3 regions of the Cupriavidus sp. GW822-FHT03E04 genome follow, and region 2 is predicted to be linked to each of the others. Evidence: predicted binding sites of a transcription regulator. Region 2 holds the regulator's gene; each other region holds the start of a gene.
The links. Region 2 encodes LexA, which represses DNA repair genes until DNA is damaged. Its sites were predicted from a motif close to ACTGTATNNNNATACAGT; they were not measured.
Positions count from the first base shown of each region.

Region 1: the regulator LexA is predicted to act here: its motif matches at 2,664-2,681, upstream of imuA (translesion DNA synthesis-associated protein ImuA).
Region 3: the regulator LexA is predicted to act here: its motif matches at 3,803-3,820, upstream of AC1RQC_RS23545 (ATP-dependent helicase).

Region 1 covers NZ_JBXANI010000046.1:11,694-18,208, forward strand. Annotated here, with positions in the region: gene AC1RQC_RS38560 (tripartite tricarboxylate transporter substrate binding protein) at 1-306, shown strand, start outside; gene AC1RQC_RS38565 (isocitrate lyase/PEP mutase family protein) at 349-1,236, shown strand; gene AC1RQC_RS38570 (serine hydrolase domain-containing protein) at 1,291-2,541, opposite strand; gene imuA (translesion DNA synthesis-associated protein ImuA) at 2,730-3,638, shown strand; gene AC1RQC_RS38580 (Y-family DNA polymerase) at 3,571-5,136, shown strand; gene AC1RQC_RS38585 (error-prone DNA polymerase) at 5,182-6,515, shown strand, end outside.
Region 2 covers NZ_JBXANI010000001.1:477,995-484,509, forward strand. Annotated here, with positions in the region: gene AC1RQC_RS02100 (replicative DNA helicase) at 1-582, opposite strand, end outside; gene rplI (50S ribosomal protein L9) at 834-1,286, opposite strand; gene rpsR (30S ribosomal protein S18) at 1,318-1,596, opposite strand; gene priB (primosomal replication protein N) at 1,600-1,899, opposite strand; gene rpsF (30S ribosomal protein S6) at 1,974-2,348, opposite strand; gene AC1RQC_RS02125 (asparaginase) at 2,450-3,448, opposite strand; gene lexA (transcriptional repressor LexA) at 3,678-4,334, shown strand; gene AC1RQC_RS02135 (hypothetical protein) at 4,443-4,613, shown strand; tRNA gene AC1RQC_RS02140 (tRNA-His) at 4,719-4,794, shown strand; gene AC1RQC_RS02145 (hypothetical protein) at 5,077-5,355, opposite strand; gene AC1RQC_RS02150 (class I SAM-dependent methyltransferase) at 5,358-6,026, opposite strand; gene AC1RQC_RS02155 (DUF808 domain-containing protein) at 6,386-6,515, shown strand, end outside.
Region 3 covers NZ_JBXANI010000016.1:91,887-98,401, reverse strand. Annotated here, with positions in the region: gene AC1RQC_RS23570 (YifB family Mg chelatase-like AAA ATPase) at 1-788, shown strand, start outside; gene AC1RQC_RS23565 (LysE family transporter) at 1,080-1,730, opposite strand; gene AC1RQC_RS23560 (hypothetical protein) at 1,798-2,406, opposite strand; gene AC1RQC_RS23555 (thioredoxin fold domain-containing protein) at 2,509-3,012, shown strand; gene AC1RQC_RS23550 (TlpA disulfide reductase family protein) at 3,136-3,690, shown strand; gene AC1RQC_RS23545 (ATP-dependent helicase) at 3,956-6,025, shown strand; gene cmdF (tyrosine 2,3-aminomutase) at 6,048-6,515, opposite strand, start outside.

The DNA.
Region 1 (6,515 bases), on a different contig from region 2:
ATTATCGCGCAGATGGGGGAGACGCGAGCCGCTTCGCTGCCCGACGTGCCCACGGCCCGGGAGCAAGGCTTTGACGATGTGATGCCGGCCGAGCGGGGGATCGCGGTGCCCGCGGGCGTGCCGCCAGCCATCGTGGAGAAGCTGCGCGCGGCCATCCGGGCGACCCTCAAGGATCCGGAGTACCTGAAGAAGGCCGGCAACGATGCGCCGGTGCTGGCCTACCTGCCGGGAGACGACTGGGCCCGGGAAATCGCCGCGCGCAAGCCCATGATGCGCAAGCTGGCCGACGGCATGCCCAAGGAGTGACCATCCCCATGATTTCCCACCTATCCTCGCGATCCTAAGTCCATGCCACGTATTGCCCCGGTTCAAAAGGCCGCATCCCTGCGCACGCTGCTGCAACGGGAATCGTTCGTCGTGGCGCCTGCCGTCCACGATATCTTCAGCCTGCGGCTGGTGGAGCAGGCGGGTTACCAGAGCGCCTGCATCAGCGGCGCCATGCTGTCGTACAGCCTGCTGGGCGTGCCGGACATCGGCCTGCTCACGCTGACGGAATGCGTGGAGCACTGCCGGCGGCTGACCCGCGCCTCATCCATTCCCATCACCGCCGATGCGGACGCCGGCTATGGCAACCCGCGCGGTGTCCACTACGCCGTGGAACTGTTCGAGGAAGCCGGCGCGGCCGGCTTGAACATCGAGGACCAGGTGGTGCCAAGGCGCTGGGGCTCGGCGGCGGCCAAGGACGTGGCGCCGCTTGGCGAGATGCTCGCCAAGATCGACGCCGCGCAGCGCGCCAGGCGCGACAGCAACTTCATGATCATTGCCCGCACGGACGCATTTGCCTGCGAAACCACCGAGCAGGTCATCCTCCGGGCAAGGGCGTATCAGGCGGCGGGCGCCGATATGCTGCTGCCCATTGCGCCGCGCACCGAGGACGATATCGCCCGGCTGGTGCGCGCGCTGGATATCCCGGTGACGCTGAGCGCCGGGACCGGGCTGGCGCCAAGCCCGTCGGCCGCGAATGTTTCGCTGGAGCGGCTGCGCGAACTGGGGGTTCGCCGGGTCAGCCTGACCACGTTGTTGCCGGGCGCGGCGGTAGCCGGGATGCGGCGCAGCCTGGATGCCGTGCGGGGGGCGGGCAGCGATGACGGGATGGCGGCCGCGGGGACGGCGAGCCTTGGGGCGCTGTTTGATGTGGCGGAGCAGATGGCTTTTGAAGATGCCCTGCTGCATTGACCGGGTCCGCGACAACGGTCGACCCAAGGCGCACACCCGGGGCAATCCACGTTTCTACCAGTCGCCATAGGCCGATACGATGCCACGCAGCAGCGCATCGCGTTCCGCGCCAAGGTGGGCGCCGCTCGCGTCGCCCGCGGCATCCTTGCCGACCGCGGTATGCACCACCACCAGGTTCAATGCGGGATCTACGAAGATGGCCTGCCCGTAGACACCCAGAAGGGCAAAGCGGCGGTGACTGCCGGGCAGGATCCAGGTCTGCAGGCCATAACCGTAGTAGGTGCTGCCGTGGTACTGCATGTGCCCTGGCCGAAATGCTTCGGGTTGCCGTGTTGCGTCCGTCATCGCGAGCAGGTGGTCACGTGATACCACGGCAGTGCCCCTCACCAGCCCATCGGTTGCCATCATCAAGCCCAGGCGGGCGTAGTCGTGCAGCGTGGCGTTAAAGGCGCCTTGCGCGAACACGTCCTGGTCGGCCGGGTTCACCAGCCAGGTCGCCTGCGCCTGGGCGCCGATCGGCTTCCATAGCTTCTCATCGACGTAGTCACAGAGCGTGCGGCGCGTGGCGCCGCGCAACACCAGCCCCAGGATCTGGGTCTGGGCCCCGGCATAGTTGAAGCGCTGCCCTTCGGGATCGCTGCGCGCCGTGATCAGCCGGGCGGCCTGAGCAACCCCAACCCGGCGCACGGCATCGTTGAACCTGGCCCGATCGTCGTGCTCCGAGTAGTCCTCGATAAACCGTGCGCCCGAGGACATGCGCATCAGATTCACGATTCGGGTCTGTCCGTACAGCGTGTCCTTGAGTTGGGGCGCGTAGGTCTCGGCGGTGTCATCCAGCGAGCGGATGAAGCCCTCTTCCTGCGCCTTGACGATCGCCAGCGCGGTAATGGTCTTGGCCATCGAGTTGGAGAGCATCCGCATGTCGGCGCTGCGCATGTAGTTGTAGCGTTCCGCGACAATCTCGCCGTCCTTCACGACCAGAAGTCCAGTGGCACGCTGTCGCTGCATGTAGTCGTCCAGTGTCAGCTGGCGGCCACGAAAGCGGTAACTGAACGGCGTCTCGATGGCGGCCTTCTTCAGCGCAAGCGGATCGTCTGCCGGAGCGAGCGCACAGGCCGGATTGAAGCTGTCCATCGCGCTGAACGAACCGACGAGATAGGGCTCCGTGTAGGCTTGCTTCAGGCTGCGAGCCGGTGGATAGCCCTCGGCCCTGCCCAGGGATTCTTCGTCGGGAGCGGCAGCGCTTGCGCTGACGGCGAGCAAGGCAATCAGCGGGAAGCAGAGCAGGCGAGCGATCGTCATCATGGCGGGAAGTCATTGCGATGGCAGCATATTCTCATGCCACCGATGCAGCACGGCGCCGCTAACCATGATCAATTTCCATGGTTCGGCATCCCCATTGCTTCACCCTTGCGCGCATCCGTGGTACTGTATAAACATACAGTACCCGGAAACTTCCTGTCAGTCCCCTCGGACTGAGCCGCACGCATCACATGATCGCCGAACTCTTTCCCCTATCGCCCGATACATCGGGCGATTCGCCTTTGGCGCAGCCGCCCGTGGCCGACCGGCAGGGGGCGCTGGACGCACTGGAGCAACGCTATCCCGGCCTGTGGCGGGCGGGGCAGCTTGGCCATCTGGGCCGGGCGGGCAGCGTGCCGGCCTTGCCGACCGGCCATGACGCGCTCTCGGCCGAGTTGCCCGGCGGTGGCTGGCCGGTGGGCGCGCTCACAGAGCTGCTGCTGGCCGACCCCGGCGTGGGCGAGTTGCGGCTGCTGCGCCCGGCCTTGCTGGCGCTGGCCGCGGCGCAGCGCCGGATGGCGCTGATCGGGCCGCCGCACCAGCCCAATGCAACGTGCTTGGCCGAATGGGGTTTGCCGGCGCGCCAGTTGTACTGGGTGCGCCCGCCCGCTGGCGCGGGCCGGGCCGCGGCGCAGGCGGATGTGCTGTGGGCGGCGGAGCAGGTGCTGCGCAGCCAGGCCTTTGGCGGGGTGATGGTGTGGCTGCCCACGGCGCGTCCCGAGGCGCTGCGGCGCTTGCAGGTGCTGGCGCAGGCAGGAGACGCCGTGGTGTGGGCGTGCCGGCCGGCCAGCGTGCTGCGCGAGTCGTCGCCGGCGGTGCTGCGGCTGCTGTTGTCGCCGGCGCCGGGCAATGCCGTGTCGGTCACGTTCCACAAACGGCGCGGCCCGGTGCGCGATACGCCGCTGGTGCTGCCGCTGGGCGAGATGGTGGCGGTGCCGGCCATGGCCACGCCGCCTGCGGCGGCGCCGGCCCCGTCGATGCCGGTCCCCCTGAATGCCCCGGTTTCCCAAGCCGTTGCGGGAGAGCAAGCCCATGTCGTACTGGATCGCGGTGCATCTGCCGCGCCTGTCGCTGGACGCGCTGCAGCCGAACTGGCCTGAGCCCGCCGCGCTCCGCGCCTGCGCTGGCCTGCTGCACCACAGCGTGCCGGTGGCGGTGATGGAGCGCGAGCGGGTGGTGCTGGCCAACGGCCCGGCGGTGGCGCTGGGGGTGCAGGCGGGGATGCGGCGGGGCGGCGTGCAGGCGTTGTCGGCGCAGGTGGTGCAACTGCAGCGCGAGCCGGCGGCCGAGGCGCAGGTGATGACGGCGCTGGCGCTGGCGTTGCTGCATTTCACGCCGCATGTCACGGTGCATCCCGATGCCGGGGTGGCTACCGTGATGATCGATGCCGGGGCCAGCCTGCGGTTGTTTGGCGGCCATCTTGCGTTGTGCCGGGCGGTGTATGCGCGGGTGCGGCGGCTGGGGGTGTTCCTGCAGCTGGGCTGCGGGCCGACGGCCTTCGGGGCGGCGTGGCTGGCGGCGCAGCCGCTGCGGCGGGATCGCCGGGGCGGGCTGGTGCGTCCGGCGCGGCGCGCGGTGGGGCCGCAGCGCATGGCGCGGCTGCTGGACCGGCTGCCGGTGGGCATGTTGCAAGGGCTGGCGGACGATGGCTGGCTCGATGGCATCGGCTGCCGGACCGTGGGCGAGGTGCGGGGCCTGCCGCGTGCCGGCCTGCGGCGCCGGCTGGGGCCGGACCTGCTGGCGCGGCTGGACCAGGCCTATGGCGAGGTGCCGGTGCGCTTTACGTGGTTCAGCGCGCCCGCGACCTTCTCGCAGCGCATGGAGCTGCCAGGCCGGACCGAATCCGTGCAGGGCGTGATGGCGGGCGCGCAGCGTTTGCTGCTGGCGCTGGCCGGCTGGCTGGCCCTGCAGCAGGCGGGCGTGACGCATCTGGTGCTGCGGCTGGAGCATGAGCGCTACCGGCTGGGCGCCGAGACGCAGGCAACGCCGGTGACGATCAGCCTGGCGCAGCCCAGCCGCGATCCGGCGCATTTGTCCAAGCTGTTGCAGGAGCGGCTGGACAAGGTGCAGTTCCGCGTGCCGGCGGTGAGCCTGCTGCTGGTGGTGGAGTCGGTCCAGGCCTGCGTGGCGCAGAGCGATGCGCTGTTTCCCGAGCCGGGCGGCACGCCGGCGGAGCTGGGCCGCGTGCTCGATACGCTGATGGCGCGCCTGGGCCGGGAGAACGTGCTGCAACCGCAGCCGCTGGCCGACCACCGGCCCGAGCGCGCCAACCGCTGGTGCCCGGTGGATGAGATGCCTGCGCGCGCGCCGCGCGAGCCGCAGCGTGCCCCGGCGGGCATGCCGGAGCGTCCGCTGTGGCTGATGGCGCAACCCGTGGCACTGACTGTGCAGCGCCATCGGCCTTGTCACGGCGGGCCATTGACGTTGCTCTCGCGGCCGGAGCGCATCGAATCCGGCTGGTGGGACGGCGCGTTGGCCACGCGCGATTACTTCGTTGCGCAACGGGCGGACGGGCTGCGTTGCTGGGTCTATCGCCAGCGCCCCGGGCGTGAGGAAAGCGGCGAGTACCGCTGGTTCCTGCATGGCTTGTTTGCCTGAGTGTTTGCCCGAGTGTTTGCCCGAGCGTTTGCCTGAATCCTTGCCATGTCGAGCCAGCCAGCCAACCCTTCATTCTCCGCTTTGCCGCCGGCGCTTTCCGCGCTGCTGCCGGCGTTGCCCGACTATGTGGAGCTGCATTGCATCTCCAATTTCACCTTCCTGGACGGGGCGTCGCATCCGGTCGAGCTGATCGAGCGCGCGTTTGCGCTCGGCTACCGCGGCCTGGCGCTGACCGACGAGTGCTCGGTGGCGGGCACGGCCCGCGCGCACCATGCGCTGAAGGACCTGCGCGAACGCACCCGCGATGCGGCCGAGCGCAGCGCGGCGCGGTTGGCCGCCGGGCTGCAGGAGGATGAGGACGAGGCAGCGGAGGAGCCGGAGGAGGGCGGCGACGAAGACGGCGAACATCAAGGGGATGGCGAATGCCCCGCCGCGCCGGACGCCACTGCCACCGGGAGCGCTGATGAAGCCTTGCAGGCCCGCCTGCGCCGGCATGATCGCCTGCTTGCCCTGGCCCGTGCCGCGCAGGATTTCCGCCTGCTGATCGGCAGCCGCTTCACGCTCACCGACCACGCGGGCCGGCCCGTGCTGCGGCTGGTGCTGCTGGCGCAAAATCGCGAAGGCTTTGGCAACCTGAGCGAGTTGATCACGCTGGGCCGCACGCGCGTGCAAAAGGGCGCCTACGCGCTGCATCCCGACGACATCGCCGCGCCGCAGCCGGACCAGGCCCACCTGCGCGGCATGCCCGATTGCCTGGCGCTGCTGCTGCCTTCGTATTGCCCGGACCCCGGCGAGCTGCTGGGGCAAGCCCAATGGATGCGGCAGACGTTTGGCGAGCGCGGCTGGATCGCGCTCGAGCAATTGCAGGGCTATGCCGATGCCACGCACCGGCTGCGTCTGGAGCAAGCCGCCGCGCTGACCGGCGTGCCCCTGGCGGCATCCGGCGCGGTGACCATGCATGTGCGCTCGCGCAAGCCGCTGTCGGACGTGCTGAGCGCGATCCGCGTGGGCCAGCCCCTGGCCGAATGCGGCATGGCGCTGGCGCCCAATGCCGAGCAGCACCTGCGCATGCGCCAGCGCTTGTCGCGCCTGTACCCGCGCGAGGCGCTGGCGCAGACGTTGCGGGTTGCCGCCATGTGCGACTTCTCGCTGGCGTCGCTGCGCTACGAGTACCCGGAGGAACTGGTGCCCCCGGGCGAGACGCCATTCAGCTACCTGCGCCGCGAGACCATGAAAGGCGTGCTGCGGCGCTTCCCCAAAGGGCTCAAGCCCAAATGGCGCAAGCAGCTGAAGGAGGAGCTCGCGCTGATCCGCGAAAAGCAGTACGAGCCGTTCTTCCTCACCGTGCACGACATCGTGCGCTTTGCCCGCGGCCGCGG
Region 2 (6,515 bases):
GACGTCGGTGCTCGAGTCACGGTGGTACAGCTCGTCGATGCGCTCGACCACCTGGGTCAGCAGCGGCTGGATTTCCTGGAACCCCTTCTGCCCGCGCGAGCCTTCCTCGGCGATGGCGAACACCTTGGATTCCGCCTCGTCGAGCAGCTCCCGCACCTCGCGCCCTTTGGGAGCGAAGGCCGCGGTAGCGATATCGTCGGCCACGGTCACCAGTTTGCGCAGCACCGAGCGCTCGCGCACGATCTCCGCATAGCGGCGGATATTGGCCGCGCTAGGCGTGTTCTGCGCCAGGGAATTCAGATAGGCCAGGCCGCCCACCTCTTCCGCCTTGCCTGCGCCTTGCAGCGACTCGTAGACGGTGATGACGTCGGCCGGCTTGGTAGCGGCGATCAACCGGGAGATGCTCTGGAAGATCATCCGGTGATCGAAGCGATAGAAATCGGCTTCGTTCAGGAAGTCGGCGATACGGTCCCAGGCGGCATTGTCCAGCAGCAGGCCACCCAGCACCGATTGCTCGGCCTCGATGGAATGCGGCGGTACCTTGAGATTGTCTAGTTGGGGGTCTGCGACAGGCGCGTTCATAGGGGGGGATTATAACGGTCGACGCCAGCGAGCCGGCGGAGAATTCGCAGCCGGCAGTTGGGGCATCCTGCCGTGTGACGGCGGGACAACCGGCCCCGTAGCAATCGGGCAACCAGGCAAGCAAGGGGCGCGGCCAAACAAAAAGGCAGGAGCGCGATGCTCCTGCCTTTTTGTTTGGTCAAGCAAGCGGCGCTGGCATCCGGCTCCCACCAGCCCGAAGGACAAGTGGAAACCGGCAGCAAGGCCGATGCTTAGGCGTGTTCGCCCAGGACGGAAACCGTCACGTCGACCAGCACGTCGGTGTGCAGCGAGACGCTGACCGGGTGGTCGCCAACAACCTTCAGCGGACCATTGGGCAGGCGCACTTGCGCCTTCTCGACCTTGAAGCCTTGGCCAGCCAGGGCTTCAGCGATGTCGGCGTTGGTCACCGAACCGAACAGGCGGCCGTCCACACCCGACTTCTGGGTGATCTGCACGGTCAGGCCATTCAGCTTTTCGCCTTCAGCTTGCGAAGCTGCCAGCTTTTCAGCGGCCGCCTTTTCCAGTTCGGCGCGCTTGACTTCGAACTCGCTGATAGCGGTCTGGGTAGCGCGGCGGGCCTTCTTGTTCGGGATCAGGAAGTTACGGGCGTAGCCGTCCTTCACGCGAACGATGTCACCCAGGTTGCCCAGGTTGATGACTTTTTCAAGCAGAATAATTTGCATCGTGTTTTCTCCTTAACGGACCTAGGGCCGATCAGTTCTTGTGCAGGTCGGTGTAGGGCATCAGCGCGAGGAAACGCGCGCGCTTGATGGCCGTGTCGAGCTGACGCTGATAGTGCGCCTTGGTGCCGGTCAGGCGGGCCGGCGTGATCTTGCCGTTGTCGCCGATGAAATCCTTCAGGGTGTCCAGATCCTTGTAGTCGATCTGTTCCACGCCAGCCACGGTGAAGCGGCAGAAGCGCTTGCGCTTGAACAGCGGGTTTTGCTGTTGGAAGCGCTTCTTGTTCTTGTTGTCACGTTTGACGAATGCCATGATTCAATCCTTTTCGAATGCTTTACATCCAGTGATGTGAAAGACGAGAGCCTTGCTGTTGCGGTGCCTGCGGGCCAGGAATCCTTCGCAGTCGAGCATCGCGCCGAGCGGAGTACGCTCAAGCCGCTGGCCGATCTGACCAATTCCCATGGCGGCGATGGCGAACTCCACCTGCCTGGGCGTTTGCGCCTCGACCGTCTCGCCCGCGTACTGCAAGATGCAGTTGACCACGGGGACCCCGGCCGGGGTGTAACGCAAGGCATCGCGTTCCGCGAGCGTTGCGCAGAGCCTTAACTGGTTCAACGCACTCTCCCGCACCGATGCCCGCACTTGCCGCCGCGGCGATCAACGCCGGCGGCAACCACAACAGTCCGCACTTAGGCGGCCTGGACTTCGCTGGTCTGTTGCGCGGCCTTGCGAGCTTCTTCGCGCTGCACTTCCTTCATCATCGGGGACGGTGCGGTTTCAGCCTTCTTGGTCTGAACGATGAGGTGGCGCAGCACTGCATCGTTGAACTTGAACGCGTGTTCGAGTTCAGCCAGGGTTTCCTTGCCGCATTCGATGTTCAGGCAAACGTAGTGAGCCTTGGCCAGCTTCTGGATCATGTAGGCCATCTGACGGCGACCCCAGTCTTCCACGCGGTGGATCTGGCCTTCCTGGGACGTGACCAGCGTCTTGTAACGCTCGATCATGGCCGGGACTTGTTCGCTCTGGTCCGGATGGACGATAAATACGATTTCGTAATGACGCATTGACGCTCCTTTTGGATAAGCTGCCCGAGCGCCATGTCCGGTGCAGCAAGGTTGAATAGCCTTAAAGTATAGCGTGCTTTTACCATCCGGAGCAAGCCGCCTCAGTTTTCGGTGAATAGCGCCTGCAGCGCCGCCGGATCCTTTGCCAGTCCTGGCTCCCCAGCCAGAGCCAGCGCCAGGAGCACACGCGCCTTATAAGGATTGAGGTCGCCGGCCGAAACAAAAACGCCCGACGCCGGCCGGGGAGGCGCTGGAATCGCCACATGCCCCGCCCCTGTGCGCGAACTGCGCACCACTGCCACGCCGGCGCCGGCAGCATCGGTTAGCGCCTCCACCAGCGACTGGTGAACCGACCCGTTGCCAGCGGCCGCCACGACCAGGCCCGACACGCCCGCCTGCGCCAAGGCATCCACCACGATCCGCCCCGGCTCCGCATAGCTAGCCACGATCTCGACCTGCGGCCATGCGCAAGGGACCGGCCAGGCCTTGGCCGGCAAGCGACTGGGGGTACGCACAAAGCGCACGAGGTTGTCCTGAACAAAACCAATCGGCCCGGATACCGGCGACACAAACGCATTCACCGCCGATGTGTGCGCCTTCATCACGTCGCGCCCCGCGTGAATCTCCTGATTGATCACCAGCAGCACGCCCTTTGCCGTCGCGCCAGCATCCGCCGCTACGCGCACCGCATCCAGCAGGTTCAACGGGCCATCCGCCGACAACGAGGTCGACGGTCGCATCGCAGCCGTCAGCACAACTGGCACCCCACCCACGCAGGCCAGGTGCAGCAGCATGGCCGTCTCCTCCAGGGTATCGGTGCCGTGCGTAATGACGATGCCCGACACATCGGGCTGCGCAGACCAGAACGCCACGCGCTCCACCAGCCTGGACCAGAGCGCGAACGACATGTCCTTGCTATCTACCTGCGCAACCTGCTCGGCTTCGATCCGCGCCACCGTGCCCAGCGCCGGCACCGCATCGAGCAGCGCCGTCACCGGCACCGTCGCCGCCTGGTACTTCGCGCTGCTGGCTGGGTTGGAAGAAGAACCGGCAATGGTGCCGCCGGTAGCGAGCACGACGACACGAGGCAGGAGAGACATGGCGGAAATGAGCTCGGGAGCCCCAGAAAAGTTGAACAGTGCGCAACGCAAGACGCTTCAGGTGCCGCGGATTGTAACCCTCCGCCCACTCGCCACGGCACGCGCCAAGACCCGCGGGACGCACCTGTCAATGCGCAAACTCCCAAAAATTCCGCTTGCACTTCACTCGATACTGTATAAAATCACAGCATACTGTTTAAACATACAGTGCTCTCAAACACCGGCGACCATGGCGACCCTGACACCGCGACAGCAGCAGATTTTCGACTTGATCCGCAGCAGCCTCCAGCACACGGGCTTTCCGCCCACGCGCGCAGAGATCGCCGCCAAGTTCGGCTTCTCCTCACCCAATGCAGCCGAGGAACATTTACGTGCCCTGGCCCGCAAAGGCGTGATCGAGCTCACCCCCGGCGCCTCCCGCGGCATTCGCCTCAAGGTCTCCCGTAGCGACTCCGAGCTACCCGACCAGTTCTCCCTGCCTATGGCTGGCGTCATGCAGCTAACCCTGCCATTGGTCGGGCGCGTCGCGGCCGGCAGCCCGATCCTTGCCGCCGAACACATCGACCGCCAATACCAGGTCGACGCATCGGTGTTCGACGTGCAGCCCGACTACCTCCTCCGGGTGCGTGGTCTCAGCATGCGCGACGCCGGCATCCTCGATGGCGACCTGCTCGCCGTCAAGCGCGCCAGCGAAGCCGCCAACGGCAAGATCGTCGTCGCCCGCCTGGGCGACGACGTCACCGTCAAACGCCTCAACCGCCGCGGCGACACCATCGAGCTGATCGCCGAGAACCCCGACTTCCCCAGCATCATCGTGCAAGCCGGCCGCGAAGAGTTCTCACTAGAAGGCATCGCTGTCGGCCTCATCCGCCCCGGCGCCTTCTGACGAGTGCGGCTGAGGCGGGCGATCCCCGTACAAGCCGACACCCGATTGTGCCAACGCACCCGCGTAGCGGGTACCGCTAACTGTTGTTGCAAGTCACCAGGTGTAGCCATGCTGCCAGCCAACCGCCTCTCCGCCCGTCGCCCCGTCAAGCCCGTGCCCTTTCGCCAATCAAAAGGCGTGCGCATCTACCAGGGCGCGCAACGACGCACCATGGTTGGCAGCATGGCCGCTATCTGCCGAATGCTCGAGCTGGAGGAATCCTCCAAGCTGGCCGGTTAAACAGGTGGCACTAAAAAAAATTTGTGCAGAGTACTAGCCATCCGGCTTTTGGCATTGTATGATCTTGTTCTTCGTCGTTCGGCACCAAGCAGAACGACATCGACGGTGGCTGTAGCTCAGTTGGTAGAGTCCAGGATTGTGATTCCTGTCGTCGTGGGTTCGAGTCCCATCAGCCACCCCAGAATTCTTATTAGTATCAACGGCTTACGCTTTACCTAGTCGTTTCACGATACGAACTTTCCCACGGAAAGCGAAATTTTCCCACGGCGCCGTTTTCGTTTTCTGCACTCGCGCGCGCCAAGATCCCTTCTTCCCCCTCTTGCTGTGGCCCACAGCGGTGGATTATTGCTGCCCACGCGCGCGAGTGGCCTCTGCCCCTCCAGCTGGGCTTTGGTGCCGGACTGCCAGCCTTGGGGTCCTCGACGAGGGCCCGCGAGTTCGGGGGGCGCGCCCGACGGCTCAATTAATCGGCAAGAGGAAAGCCGAAGACATCCCGCTCCAGGTCTTGCTCGAATGCCACCGTCCATGCGGCCCCAGCTCCGCCAGGATAGCGCCGAGCCTCGCCGCCGGCTACACGGGCGACGATGACCTCCCGCAAGATACGATTCGGCCCGCCGCTCAACGGAGTGCCTTCCTCCGCAGCCACATCGAAGTCCTCTCGTACAAATCCATGCAGTGCGCAAGCCGACTCGAAACCCTCGCGCTCATCCACTGGCAGTTCGTGGAATAACTTTTGAACCATGGCTATCTCCCAAAGCCTCGCCCGGATCCGGGCATGAGCATTTCGGACATCCCGGGACCGCTCGGCCATGCCATCTGCAAGGCAATCACGCTCCAGGAAATCGAGTCCCGGCCCTGCGTATCCTTACGCTGCCCGCAGTAGCTTTCGGTCAGGCCAACCGCTCGGCCAAGCGCCAGCGTCTCATCGGCAGAAACGTCGAACATCCTTCGACCTCGGGGAATAGGTCCGTGGCGGAGCGACATGATGATCGTGGCGCCCGGCGCTAGCAGCTCCGCGATCGAGTTCATCGCAATGGGTCGTTCGGTGGCATCCAGATGCATCCATACGGCAGTCAGCAGTATCAGCTCAAAATGCTCTCGCCTGGATCGCATCGCCGACAGGTGTGGCAGTGAATCATCCACCCACTCGATCGGCAATGCCGCGTGAATGCGTTGCCCCTCTCGACGCAATTCGCCCGTGGGTTCCACGGCCACAACCCGATGTCCCAAGCGGGCGAGCGCGGCCGCATCGCGGCCTGACCCTGCTCCGATATCCAGAATATTGCTGAGCTCACGTGGAAATAGGTGCAGTACGTCTCGGTGGATATCGTCGAACTGGAGGCTCTCGTACTGCTGCACCAATGCGGCCGCGTTCTCGCCATATCCGGCAGTACTTGCTGCTGCTTTTCTCATTCATGTCCCCTTCTCACTCCCAATGGGGGCGCTTCTGTGCTCATGTTCGGCAAGAGAGGCAGCGTGCCCCCCACCGACGGCGGATAGCAAGCAGGCGTGTAGTTTGGCATATTTCAATTACTCGTTGCTTGACCCCGACGAGACTTCCCGTAGACCGCCCTGCTATCCCGCCGGCGGTCTTTTTTTTTGACGGATGCCCCAGGCGGCTCCGATTCACATCCTGAATTGCCAGCCCCCTAGAGGCGCGACGCCGGAATGGCGATGGTTCGCATCGCTTGCGACGCCTGTGGCACAGTATCGCGCTATGCGCCCTCCGTGCGACGGGGTGCTTTCCTTACGTCTACTTGGGAACCTTGGATATGGCCGGCACCAGCCTGCTTCTGCTGATCGACGACATCGCCTCCATCCTCGACGATGTAGCCACCATGAGTAAAGTGGCGGCCAAGAAAACAGCCGGCGTACTAGGCGACGACCTGGCCTTGAATGCGC
Region 3 (6,515 bases), on a different contig from region 2:
CGCTGGACGAAGCGCTAGAATCCGCCGCGGTGCAGAGCCTGACCGCCGCCGGCTTCCATCCCGCCCGCTGGCGTGAGCGGCCCTACCGCTCGCCGCACCACACCGCGTCGGCGGCGGCGCTGGTGGGCGGTGGCAGCAATCCCCGGCCGGGCGAGATCTCGCTGGCCCACCAAGGTGTGTTGTTCCTGGATGAGTTGCCTGAATTTGACCGCAAGGTGCTGGAAGTGCTGCGCGAACCCCTGGAATCGGGCCGCGTCACCATCTCGCGCGCCATGCGGCAGGCCGACTTCCCGGCGCGCTTCCAGTTCATCGCCGCGATGAACCCCTGTCCTTGCGGCTATCAGGGGCACCCTTCCCGTCCTTGCCGTTGCACGCCTGACCAGGTGCTGCGCTACCAGTCCAGGCTGTCGGGACCATTGCTCGACCGGATCGACCTGCAGGTGGAAGTGCCGGCGCAGGATCATCAGGAAATGCTCGACGGCCCGCCCGGAGAGCCCAGCGCCGACGTGCGCCAGCGCGTGCTGGCCGCCCGGGCCGTGCAGCAGGCCCGGCAGGGCAAGCCCAATGCCGCCCTGTCCGGTCGCGAGATCGACGAACACTGCCCGCTCGCGCCCGAGGCGCAGGCATTGCTGCGCGGCGCCATGGCCAAACTAGCCTGGTCGGCGCGCGCCTATTTCCGCGTATTGAAGATCGCCCGCACCATTGCCGACCTTGCGGGCGCCGAGCAATTGCAGCCAAGCCATGTGGGCGAGGCTATCCAGTACCGGCGCGCCTTGCGCACACCGTAGCCATTCACGCCCGGCGCGGCGGCACGGCCACAGGAGGTTCCGACGGCGGCGGGGGCTCCTCGATCGGAGGAAGGTCTGGCGGCACGCCCGGCGGCAGCGGATCTTCGGCCGGCGGCACGGTGTGGGCCGGCTGCGCTTGCAATGGAGCCTGCTGGGGGGAAGAGCTTCGCATTGCTTGCCTCCGCTTGGGTCGTCTTCGTCTTACCTTATTGAAGCAAACGCACTCGTTGGAAGCCAGCGATAGATAGACATATGGACGGATCGGGACGGCGCGGAGCCGGCCCCAAGTCCTCAAGCCGGATGGCGCCTGACGAAGAACAACGCCGCGCCCACGGCCACCAGCACGCTGCCGAAGATCCGGTTCTGCCAGCGCACCGCGCGCGCATTGCGGAACAGGCCGCGCATGCGCGAGGCCAGCAGCGCGTAGCCGTGCATCACCACCAGGTCCACGCCGCACATGGTCGCGGCCAGGATGGCAAGCTGGGGCCCGAGCGCATGGGCCGGATCGATGAACTGCGGCAACACCGCCACCATGAAGATGATGCCCTTGGGGTTGGTCACATTGGTTAGCAAGCCCGTGGCAAAACGCCGGCGCGGACTCAGCGCGGCGACGCGCGGCGCTTCCGTACCCGGCACGGCATCGTCCTGGCCGCCGTCCACCCGCGCGCGCCATTGCTGCACGCCGATATAGATCAGGTAGAGCGCACCGATCGTCTTGACCACGGCAAAGGCGTGCTCGGAGGCCACCAGCAGCGCGCCCAGGCCACCGCCAGCCACCAGCAGGATGATGACCAGCCCGGTCTGCAAGCCAAAGATCGTGGTGGTGGTCTTGCGCAGGCCATAGGACAGGCCATGGCTCATCGACAGCACCGCGCCGGATCCCGGCGACACGGCAATCACCCAACAGGCCGCGAAATAGGCCAGCCAAACATCCCAACGCATTGCGTTACTCCTTGAAAATAAACTGTCTTGAATCTGCCTGGAAGCCTGGAAGCCTGGAGCGCCCAGGTCAGAACGGATGGAAGCCCGTCAGGAACTGGTCTATCTGTTCCGCCTGGCGCTGGTCGCGCGCGGCCTCTCCCGCCTCCAGCACGACCGCCTGGTAGACGTGCACGCCCGACGCCACCAGCCGCGCCGTCAGCCTGCGTGGCGACTGGTCCTGCGGCGATACCGCGGCTACCTGCACCTCCACGCCCTCGAGCGCCACGGCCGGCGATGCGGCCGACATCACCGTTACCTTGCGGGTCTTGACCGCTTCGGCGGGATGCGGCCCGAGGTTGCCGAGCAAGCCCTTCTGCATGGAATCCAGCGCCGCCTGCCGCAACTCGGCGTCATCGGCGGGCAAGGTCACCACGCCCACGGCGAACAAGGTCTCGTCGACCCGGGCCGCGTCCATCGTCATGGGCAGCTTGCGCCCGGCAATCGCCACCTCGCGCGCAGCGCCGGATGGCTTGCCGGGATAGAGCGCCGCGTAGGCGCCTTCGTTGGACTGGATGGTGCGCCAGTCATAGCGGGGTGAACAGGCGATCAGCCCGGCGCCGAGCGCGCCCAGGACGATGGCTTTGGCAAGCAGGGACTGCGGCAAGCGGAAGAACCGTGGAAACCAGGCGTGGGGCATCAGGGCGGCGAATGCGGAAATAAGCCGCTATTATCGTAGAACCCGCGTGCCAGCGCTCATCCACATTGCCCGCCAATGCAAACCCAGCCATCGATCCAGCCAATGCAGCCATCCCCCCGGGGTGTCTTTGGCACCGCACGCCGTACCGGCGCGGCGATGCTCGGCGCCATGCTGGTCGCGGCAAGCACGAGCGCCCTGGCCGCCACGGCCCACCTGCCCCCCGTCAACGATCTCGCCGCCCAGGCCTCCGCTGCGGCCAGCCGGGGCGAGCCCCTGGTGGTGCTGGTGACACTGCCGGGCTGCGTGTACTGCGAAACGGTGCGCCGCAACTATCTCGGCCCGCAAGCCGCGGCGGGAGAAATCGAGGCGCGCGAGCTCGACATGACCGCCGACACGCCGCTGCGCAACACCGATGGCAGCATGACCACCGCGCGGGAATGGGCCCGCAGCCGCAATGTGGCGGTAGCGCCCACGGTGCTCTTCCTCGACGCGCGCGGCCGCTCCCTGGCCACGCCGCTGCGCGGCATGCAGCCCGATTTCTATGGCGCCTACCTTGAGCAGGCGCTGGACCAAGCCCGCTCGGCCTTGGCAAGCAAGGCGCATTGAGGCGCACAATGGCGCACCCGACTGCGGCCAATCGTCGCATCCGCGGCGGCTCGGTGAATGCAGCCGGCAGCGCCTCGGCAGCGGCAGTAGAATAGTGGCTTGTCTGACCTGTCGGCGAGCATCATGACGACCTCCGCTTCCCCCACCGCACCCACCCCGGCAAGCACCGCCTCGCGCAAGCTGTGGCCTGTGATCGCCGCCGTGCTGCTGGTTGCCGTGCTGGGCTGGTTCGGCTATCGTGCCATCGCCCCCGCCAATGCGGCGCCGCCCGCCACGTTCACGCTGCTGTCCGGCGAAAAAGTCAGCACCGCCGATCTCAAGGGCAAGGTCTACCTGGTCAACTTCTGGGCCACCAGCTGCGTCACCTGCGTCAAGGAAATGCCGGACATGGTCCGCACCTATGACAAGTTCAAGGACAAGGGCCTGGAGTTCGTCGCCGTGGCAATGAGCTATGACCCGCCCATGTACGTGATGAATTATGCGCAAACGCGCAAGCTGCCGTTCAAGGTGGCAATGGATTCCGACGGCGCGGCCGCCAAGGCATTCGGCGAAGTGCAGCTGACCCCGACCACCTTCGTGATCGACAAGGACGGCCATATCCTCAAGCGCTATGTGGGCGAGCCCGAGTGGGACGCGCTGCACAAGCTGCTCGACGGCGCGCTCGCCAAGGCGGCCTGAGCCACTGACTGGCCCACTGACTGGCCCGCCGCCTCCGCCCAGAAAGGTGCCTTCCATGGCACCTTTTTTTATTGCCGGGCGCCGTCGCGCAATGCCCGGCTTGCGCAGCACGGCTGTATGGATATACAGTTGCCAGCAGCTTTCCCCGCCCATGCCGGCCAGCGCACTTGCGCCCGGCATCCCCTAAGGCCCCCGCTCCGTGTTACTCGATCCCGATCCCAGCGCCGTGCTTTGCGACGCACCCGCCGTCAAGCAGCCCGATACCGTGGATGCCGCCGCCCCCGACACGCCGGCCTACCTGTCCACCCTGAACCCGGAACAGCGCGCGGCCGTGACGCACGAGCCCGCCGCGCCGCTGCTGATCATCGCCGGTGCCGGCTCGGGCAAGACCAACACGCTGGCGCACCGCGTTGCCCATCTGGTGCTGGGCGGCGCAGACCCGCGCCGCATCCTGCTGCTGACGTTCTCGCGCCGCGCGGCGTCGGAGATGGGGCGGCGGGTCGAGCGCATCGTCGACCAGGCGCTGGGCATGCAAGCCTGCGGGGCGGGGCGCGCGGCACTCACATGGTCCGGCACCTTCCACGCCATCGGCGCGCGCCTGCTGCGCGAGTACGCGGAAACGCTTGGCCTGTCGCCCAGCTTCACCATCTGCGATCGCGGCGACGCCGCCGACCTGATGAACGTGGTGCGGCACGACCTGGGCCTGTCGGCCCAGGCTTCGCGGTTCCCGCGCAAGGAAACCTGCCTGTCGATCTACTCGCGCGTGGTCAACACGCAGGCGCCGCTCGAAGACGTGCTCAAGCAATGGTTCCCACGCTATGCCATGTGGACGGATGCGCTGCGCGGACTATTTGCCGGCTATGTGCAAGCCAAGCAAAAGCAGCAGGTGCTCGACTACGACGACCTGCTGCTCTACTGGGCGCAGGCACTGGCCGAGCCCGCGCTGGCGCAGGACATGGGCGCGCGCTTCGACCACGTGCTGGTGGACGAATACCAGGACACCAATGCGCTGCAGGCTGCCATCCTGCTCGCGCTCAAGCCCGACGGGCGCGGCCTGACGGTAGTGGGCGACGATGCCCAGTCGATCTACGCCTTCCGTGGCGCCACGGTGCGCAATATCCTCGATTTTCCCGCGCAGTTCACGCCGGCCGCGGACATGGTCACGCTGTCGCAGAACTACCGCTCCACCCAGCCCATCCTGGCCGCCGCCAACGCGGTGATCGGGCTGGCGGCCGAGCGCTATACCAAGGACCTGTGGTCGGAGCGCGGCTCGGCCGAGAAGCCGGAGATCGTGGTGGTCAACGACGAGGCGGACCAGGCCCGCTATGTGGTCGAGCAGATCCTCTCGCGGCGCGAGGCCGGGCTGGCGCTGCTGTCGCAGGCGGTGCTGTTCCGCGCCGCCGACCACAGCGCGCAGCTGGAGATCGAGCTGGTCCGGCGCAATATCCCGTTCGTGAAATTCGGCGGCTTGAAGTTCCTGGAATCCACGCACGTGAAGGATGTGCTGGCGGTGGTGCGCTGGCTGGAAAATCCGCGCGACCGCATGGCAGGCTTCCGCAGCCTGCAGCTATTGCCGGGCGTGGGGCCCAAGACTGCCGCTCGCGTGCTCGATGCGGTGGAAATCGCCACCGAGCCGCTATTTGCCCTGGAGTCCTTTGAGGCGCCGCCAGCCGCCGCCGAGGCCTGGCCCGACCTGCTGGCGCTGGCGCGCAGCCTGATGGCCCCGGCTGCGCCGTGGCCCTCCGCCTTCGAGCAGGTGGTGGCGTGGTACCAGCCGCACCTTGAGCGCCTGCACGACGACGCGCCCGCGCGCGCTGCGGACCTGCAGCAACTGGAGCGTATCGCCGCCACCTACGCGTCGCGCGAGCGCTTCCTGACGGAACTCACGCTCGACCCGCCGGACGCATCGAGCGACGAATCCGGCGTGCCGCTGCGCGACGAGGATTACCTGATCCTGTCCACCATCCACTCGGCCAAGGGCCAGGAATGGAAGGCCGTCTATGTGCTCAATGCCGTCGACGGCTGCATGCCTTCGGACCTGGCCACCGGCACCACCGAGGAAATCGAGGAAGAGCGCCGGCTGCTATATGTCGCCATGACCCGCGCCCGCGACCACCTCGACATCGTGGTGCCGCAGCGGTTCTATGTGCACCAGCAGACCGCCTATGGCGACCGCCATGTCTACGCCTCGCGCACGCGCTTTCTGCCTAACCGCGTGATGCCGCTGTTCCACAGCCGGTCCTGGCCGCCGCCCCCGCCGGTGGCGGACGCGCCGGCCAAGGCGCCGCTGCCCAGGCTCGACCTGGCCGGGCGCATGCGCGATATGTGGAAATGAGGCTGCGCGGCCAAGGCGCGTGTCAGTTGACCGCCGCGCCAGCCGTGCGCACCACCTCCACCAGCGCGCCGGCGCGCAGTTGCGCGGCAATGACTTCGATGTCGTCGGTCATGTAGCGATCCATCGCCAGGAACGGCACGCATTCGCGCACGAAGGCAAAGACCGCGCGGCCCGCCGGCGACAGGCTTTCCACCGCGCCGGCCAGCTCGGCGGCCTGGCAGGCTGCGAGCAGTTCCACGGCGAGGATGTACTGGTTGTTGTCGATGATGCGGCGCGCATTGCGCGCGCCGATCAGGCCCATGCTCACCACGTCCTGGTTGTCGCCGTTGGACGGCACGCTCTGGATGCTGGCCGGGCTGCAGATGGTGCGGTTCTCGGCGATCAGCGCGGTGGCCGGATACTGCGCGCCGGCAAACCCGCAGCTCAGGCCCTCGTTGGCGGCCGCCAGGAAAGCCGGCAAGCCGTTATTCAGGTGCGGGCTGAGCAGGCG